DNA from 2 places in the Glutamicibacter sp. AOP5-A2-18 genome. Region 1 is predicted to be linked to the other one. Evidence: predicted binding sites of a transcription regulator. Region 1 holds the regulator's gene; the other holds the start of a gene.
What was found. The regulator HrcA, encoded in region 1, represses chaperone genes, less so after heat shock. The targets are predictions, from matches to a motif close to TTNGCACTCGNNNNNNNCGAGTGCNAA.
Positions count from the first base shown of each region.

Region 2: groL (chaperonin GroEL) is a predicted target of HrcA. The motif match lies at 2,015-2,041, and genes of this name have one in related genera.

Region 1 covers NZ_JBQSVW010000001.1:1,712,179-1,715,570, forward strand. Annotated here, with positions in the region: gene dnaJ (molecular chaperone DnaJ) at 1-680, opposite strand, end outside; gene hrcA (heat-inducible transcriptional repressor HrcA) at 747-1,760, opposite strand; gene ACT3RW_RS08075 (DUF3097 domain-containing protein) at 1,889-2,758, shown strand; gene ACT3RW_RS08080 (DUF4870 domain-containing protein) at 2,849-3,250, shown strand; gene hemW (radical SAM family heme chaperone HemW) at 3,263-3,392, opposite strand, start outside.
Region 2 covers NZ_JBQSVW010000001.1:577,939-581,330, reverse strand. Annotated here, with positions in the region: gene ACT3RW_RS02835 (DUF4031 domain-containing protein) at 1-80, shown strand, start outside; gene groL (chaperonin GroEL) at 179-1,816, opposite strand; gene ACT3RW_RS02825 (LytR C-terminal domain-containing protein) at 2,112-2,711, opposite strand; gene ACT3RW_RS02820 (DUF3263 domain-containing protein) at 2,754-3,044, opposite strand; gene ACT3RW_RS02815 (uracil-DNA glycosylase) at 3,210-3,392, shown strand, end outside.

The DNA.
Region 1 (3,392 bases):
ATACGAGTTCCCGAATCCACGCCGGCAGGAACGTTCAGCGACTTCGAAACGTGTTCGCGAACGCGGCCTTCGCCGTTGCACTCCAAGCAAGGGTCCGGGATGGTGGTACCGAAGCCGCGGCAAGCAGCACAGGTTTCCACCGTCATCATTTGGCCCAGGAAGGAACGCACTGGGCGCTGAACCTGACCGGCACCATGGCAGATGTCGCAGGTGACCGGGCTGGTTCCCTCGCGGGTGCAAGAGCCGTTGCAGGTCTTGCAGGTGACCGCGGTTTCCATCTCCAATGGGTACACGGTGCCCTTGACCGCATCTTCCAGATCGATGGTGATGGTGATCAGTGCGTCTCGGCCTGGCTGGGTGCGCGATGCTGGGCCTTGGGCCTGTCCGCCACCGAAGAACTGTTCAAAGATGTCGCCGAATCCGCCGAAGCCCTGTCCGCCGCCACCACCAAAGCCTGGGTGGCCATTACCGTTTTCATCTCCGGTCGAATCGTAGTTCGAACGCTTGGTCTGGTCAGAAAGGACCTCGTAGGCGTGCGTCACAGCTTTAAACTGCTCGGAGGCATCCGCGCTTGGGTTCACGTCCGGGTGTAGCTTACGTGCCAGCTTGCGGTAGGCACTCTTGATTTCCTGCGGGGTCGCGTCCTTGGCAACGCCCAAGGTCTCGTAATGCGAGCTCACGTTGTTCGCCGTGTCCTTTCCTAAAAATGCAAAATTCAAAAAATGCTGGGTGTGATACCAGCGTTGTTAGTTCGCCAAAATCTTCGACAGGTAACGGGCTACAGCCCGCACCGAGGCCATCGAGGTCGGATAGTTCATTCTGGTTGGGCCGAGCACTCCAAGCTTGTTGCGCACGTCCGAACCATAAGTAGTAGCAATAACCGCGGCCTCAGAGAGCTGACCATAGTGGTGTTCGGTGCCGATGGCTACGGCCACACCACGAGAATCGGCTTCTAGCTCAGAGAACAATTTAAGTAACACTACTTGTTCCTCCAGCGCTTCAAGCACTGGGGTGATGCTCAGCGGGAAGTCGCCTTCCACTCGGGCCAGATTTGCCGTTCCCGACATGATGATGCGTTGAGTATTGGCAGCTTGAGCCATTTCCTCCAACGCAAGCAAAACGCTGTCCACCAATGGATCCGACTGTTGCTGGGCGCTAAGCCCTGCACGGGTTAGCCTTCCACGCAACTCTGCCAGTTGCACACCCTCGAAGCTGTTCAATAACCACAGCTTCAAATCGGCCAGTTCAGTCTCCGAGTACACTCGCGACACAGCCAGCATTCGCTGATCCACGGTCCCATTGGACGCGATCATGACCATCAATACCTGAGCACTGCCCAAGGCAACTAGTTCAAGATTTTTCAGCGAAGCCATGTCGTAGTGCGGCACCTGGATCATCGCGACCTGGTTAGTTAACCGGGCCAATAACCGAACGGTGCTCTTGAGCATCTCGTCGAGGTCATTGGAACTATCGAGGATCTTGTTGATCGCATCGCGTTCAGCCCGAGAGAGCGGTTTAAGTTCGCCGATCTCGTCCACAAAACGCCGGTAGCCCTTTTCGGTGGGGATGCGTCCCGAAGAGGTATGCGGGGCAGCAATCAGCCCCTCCTCTTCCAGCAACGCCATGTCATTTCTGATGGTCGCTGCGCTGACGCCGAGGTTGTGCCGGTCGAGCAGCGCCTTGGAGCCAACTGGCTCCCGGGATTGGACGTAGTCTTCTACGATTGCTCGCAGAACATCCAAACACCTTAGCTCACTCACCACAGCACCTCCTAACAATCCCCATGTGAAGGGTTTGGCACTCTAACCTGTCAAGTGCCAAGTCTAATACGTTCAACGGTTGCTAGCATTGGTTTTTGAGCGTATTCGATCACAGCGAAAGGCCGTACGTGGCAAATTACTCCTGGGGACCGCAAGATCTGAGTGCACCAGCACCCAAAAAACTCCGCCAGGTCCCCATTGAACTGGGCATGATTCTCGAAGATGTCTCTTCCGGCTGGGTGGGTGAAGTCATACGCACCGAAAAATCTGGTGGCATGCGAATCATTGTTTTGGAGGACCGCCACGGCAAGTCTCGCTCATTCCAAGCAGGGTTTGGCTTTTTCCTTGAGGGCGAACCCGTGGAGATGATTGACCCGGTAGCAAAAGTGGCCGCACCTAAAAACCTGGTTTCCGCTTCTGGCTCCCGAGCCGTGTCCGGGCTCAAGGCAAGAGCGGCTCGTGCCAGTCGGATTTGGGTTGAAGGTAAACACGATGCGGAACTGGTTGAAAAGGTTTGGGGCCACGACTTACGTGTTGAAGGCATCGTTGTTGAGCCTCTGCATGGTGTGGACGATCTAGCCGGTGCGATCCGTGACTTCGCCCCATCCCCCGAACGTCGCCTTGGTATCCTCGTGGATCACCTCGTGGCCGGTTCCAAAGAGTCCCACATTGTGGCGGAAGCGCTAAAAGTTCCCGGCGCAGCAAATAACGTTTTGATTCTCGGCCACCCCTACATCGATGTGTGGCAAGCGATCAAACCCGCCACGTTGGGGATCAAAGCGTGGCCGGTGATCCCGAAGGGTACCGATTGGAAGACCGGTATCCTCAAGGCCTTCGGCTGGCCTCACGAAACTGCCGAGGACATCGGCATTGGTTGGCAGCGGATCTTGTCGACGGTTTCACACTATGGGCAGCTAGAGCCTCAACTGTTGGGCAGGATTGAAGAACTAATCGATTTCCTCACCACCGAAGATTACGGTTACCTTACAAATAACTAATAGTTGGATTAGCACGTCGTAAACTCCCAGCCTGCGGCGCAGACCCGGCTATGATTGGTATGACCAACAACCCCACAGCAAGGAATAATAGTGACTTCACGCCAGACGCAGTCTTCGGATGACTCCCGCTTTGAGGGCTCTCAAACTTCTGCGCAGCCATTGACTCCCACTGAGGATCGTCTGTGGTCAACGATGGCTCACTTCGGCGCAGTTCTTGGCTGCATCCCGGCTGCTATTATCTTCGCTGTGTTCCGGGATCGTGGTGCGTTTACCGCTCAGGAATCCAAGGAAGCATTCAACTTCACCTTGCCGCTGACCGTTCTGGCTATCGTGTTAAACGTGCTGACCATCGTGCCGATTGTTGGCTGGGTCTTCTCTGTACTGGCCGTAGCGCTTTGGGTATTCATGACGGTTTCGGGTGCCCTTGCGGGAATCCAAGCCAACAAGGGCAACCCTTACCGTTACAAGTACAACTTGCGCTTGATGAAGTAGAACTTTGCAGATTTAGAAATCGAGAAGTTCGCGCACTACGAGGTCGGCTAATAGCCGGCCTCTTTGCGTTAACACCAAAGTTCCGCCAAAGGCAGCCTTAGGATCGATCAGTGAGTCCGCGATCAAGCCAGCAATCTTTTTG
Region 2 (3,392 bases), 1.1 Mb from region 1:
ACGACGGACGCGAACGTTGGGAATTAGCTGCTCGTGCCAACCTGAACCGGGAATTGAATTTGCTCCAGACCTGGCTCTAGCACTTGTTTTGCGCTGGTTAAGAAACTGATGGCCTGGTACCTTGTGGGTACCAGGCCATCAGCTTAGTTAATGCGCTACATCTGCAGCAGGGGGCTTATTAGAAGCCGCCCATTCCGCCCATGCCACCCATGTCATCGCCACCAGCTGGGGCAGAGCCAGCAGGTGCTGGCTTCTCTGCAACAACAGCTTCGGTGGTGAGGAACAGGCCAGCGATAGAAGCAGCGTTCTGCAGTGCCGAACGGGTTACCTTCACTGGGTCGTTGACGCCAGCTTCAAGCAGGTTCACGTACTGACCGGTTGCAGCGTTCAGGCCGTGGCCAGCAGGCAGGCCCTTGACCTTGTCGGCGACAACGCCTGGCTCCATGCCAGCGTTCAGTGCAATCTGCTTCAGTGGAGCTTCGATGCCAACACGAACGATGTTCGCGCCGGTTGCTTCGTCGCCTTCCAGCTCAAGCTTGGCGAATGCAGCAGCACCAGCCTGAATCAATGCAACGCCACCACCGGCGACGATGCCTTCTTCAACGGCTGCCTTTGCGTTACGCACGGCGTCTTCGATGCGGTGCTTGCGCTCCTTGAGCTCAACCTCGGTTGCAGCGCCGGCCTTCAGCACAGCAACACCGCCGGAGAGCTTTGCGTGGCGCTCCTGCAGCTTCTCGCGGTCGTAGTCCGAGTCGGTGTTCTTGATCTCGGCTGCGATCTGAGCCTTGCGGCCTTCGATTGCGTCGGCTTCGCCGCCACCTTCAACAATGGTGGTCTCGTCCTTGGTGATAACGACCTTGCGGGCGGTACCTAGAACTTCGAGGCCTACGTTATCTAGGGACAGGCCGATTTCCTCGGAAACAACCTGGCCACCGGTAAGCAGTGCGATGTCGGTGAGCATTGCCTTGCGGCGGTCACCGAAGCCTGGAGCCTTAACAGCAACAGACTTGAACAGGCCACGGATCTTGTTCAAGATCAGGGTAGCCAGCGCTTCGCCTTCAACGTCTTCGGCGATGATCAGCAGCGACTTGTTCGACTGCATGACCTTCTCCAGCAGGGTCACCATGTCCTTAACCGAGGAGATCTTGGAGTTCACGATGAGGATGTATGGATCCTCAAGAACGGTCTCCTGGCGCTCGGTGTCGGTGACGAAGTAAGCCGAGATGTAGCCCTTGTCAAAGCGCATACCCTCTGCCAACTCCAGCTCCAGGCCGAAGGTGTTGGATTCTTCAACGGTGATAACGCCCTGCTCGCCGACCTTGTCGAGAGCTTCAGCGATCAGGCCACCGATTTCGGTGTCGCCTGCGGAGATCGAAGCGGTAGCAGCGATCTGCTCCTTGGACTCGATCTTCTTAGCAGCAGCAAACAGCTCAGCGGTGACGGCTTCTACAGCCTTGTCGATACCGCGGCGCAGTGCGATTGGGTCAGCGCCTGCAGCAACGTTGCGCAGACCTTCCTTGACCAGTGCCTGAGCAAGTACGGTTGCGGTGGTGGTACCGTCACCGGCAACATCGTCAGTCTTCTTGGCAACTTCCTTGACCAGCTCTGCGCCGATCTTCTCGTAAGGATCTTCGAGATCGATTTCCTTAGCGATGGACACACCGTCGTTGGTGATAGTAGGGGCGCCCCACTTCTTTTCCAATACGACGTTGCGGCCGCGTGGGCCGAGGGTTACCTTTACCGCGTCAGCGAGGGTGTTCAGTCCGCGCTCGAGTCCGCGGCGTGCTTCCTCGTCAAATGCAATCATCTTGGCCATAGTGGCTTTCGGTCCTTTCGGGACGATTTTGCGAAAATGCAACCGACAGACAGCGCCCGCGACGGACGAGTTCTCCGGTGCGGCATCTGGCCAGCGACCGTTTCAGCTCTCGCTATCTGAGGTATTCTCAGCACCCTGCCCGTACTTGGCTAGACCGCGGCTTCAAAATTCCAATAGGAACGCAAAAGCCGACCGGCGTTAGCAGTCGCAACGCAAGAGTGCTAATACAAATATTGGCACTCTCGCATGGCGAGTGCAAGCCGATCGGCTCTGAGCGAATTGAATTGTTACTGAATTATTTGTTCAGTTCCAGCGGGTCATCGGATCCGATGACCACAGTGACTCGATTAGGGATGTTCTCGGTCTGCAAAACATCGTCAATATTTAGGGCTTCGGCCGCTTTTTCTGCGGTGATCCGTTCGGCCTCTGACATGTAATAAACCGTCGAAGTCTCGGCAGGCTTGTTCCAGTTGTCGGTCACGATGTTGGTGAAGCCGGCTTCAGTCACGGCTTCTTTGCCAGCACTGGCTACCCCAGCAACACTGGCGGCGTTGTAAACACCGATGCGTTGATCAAACAGGACATCTGCGTCATCAATGGTGCTGGACTCAGAAGCGGATTCGCTGGCGCTTGGCTCCTGCGATTCATTTTCATCGGTGGGCGAAGTGCTTTCGCTTCCACCGGCTCCGGCGATGCTGTCCTTGAGTTGCGGAGCAAAGACAAAGGACGCAGCACCGATGATCAGCACGATCACGGCAGCCAACACTACCCACAGCAACTTGCCACCGGTCGACTTTGAGGTAGCAGACTGCGCCCATCCGTGTGCGTGGTGTGAACCCACACGGGTGTTGAACTCCGGTACGCGATCAAATTCGTCACGCGGGTAGTTGGTCATTCTTGTCCTTGCTCGAGGTCTAACTGGTCACGGCAGGCTGGGTTATCTCCCCGAGCCGGCCTTACCGCCCACACGACGTTTTGTTGAACGTGTTCTGCGTAGTCGCTTTACCAGCATCGGGTCGTAGGCCATGGCCGCATCCGTTTCTATCAGCTGGTTCAGCAGCTGATAGTAGTTGGTTGGAGACATAGAAAACTGCTTGGTGATCGCTTGTTCCTTGGCTCCCGCATACTTCCACCACAACTTTTCCAAGCTCAGGATCTGTTGTGAACGCTCATCAAGTTCCGAGTCTGGATTCATTACAAAATCTGCCAATAACTCGTTCTCTGCCATGCGTTCTCACCTCGGTCCTCAGCTCAGTTTTTATGTGTCTCGGCCATGCTTGTACTCCACCGTTGGTAGACATACCACCGATATTCTAACCAATCAGCATGCCTATCGCCGTGTGGCCGGGCACAGGCACGCCAGAAAAACGGCACAATTGCACCTATGGATGAAATGCAACAAGCCCTTTTTGACGCTCCACTGCCCCCGCAGGCTGCGGTGTATGCCCCGGGTGATTTCCCCTTTTTCCACGGAGCTCAATCCATGTCAGATCAGGGTTTCATCGCCGCTGATTGGGTAGTACCGCTATCGGCTACGGACAATATTCTTCGTGATCTAGCCATCAAATTGGCCGAA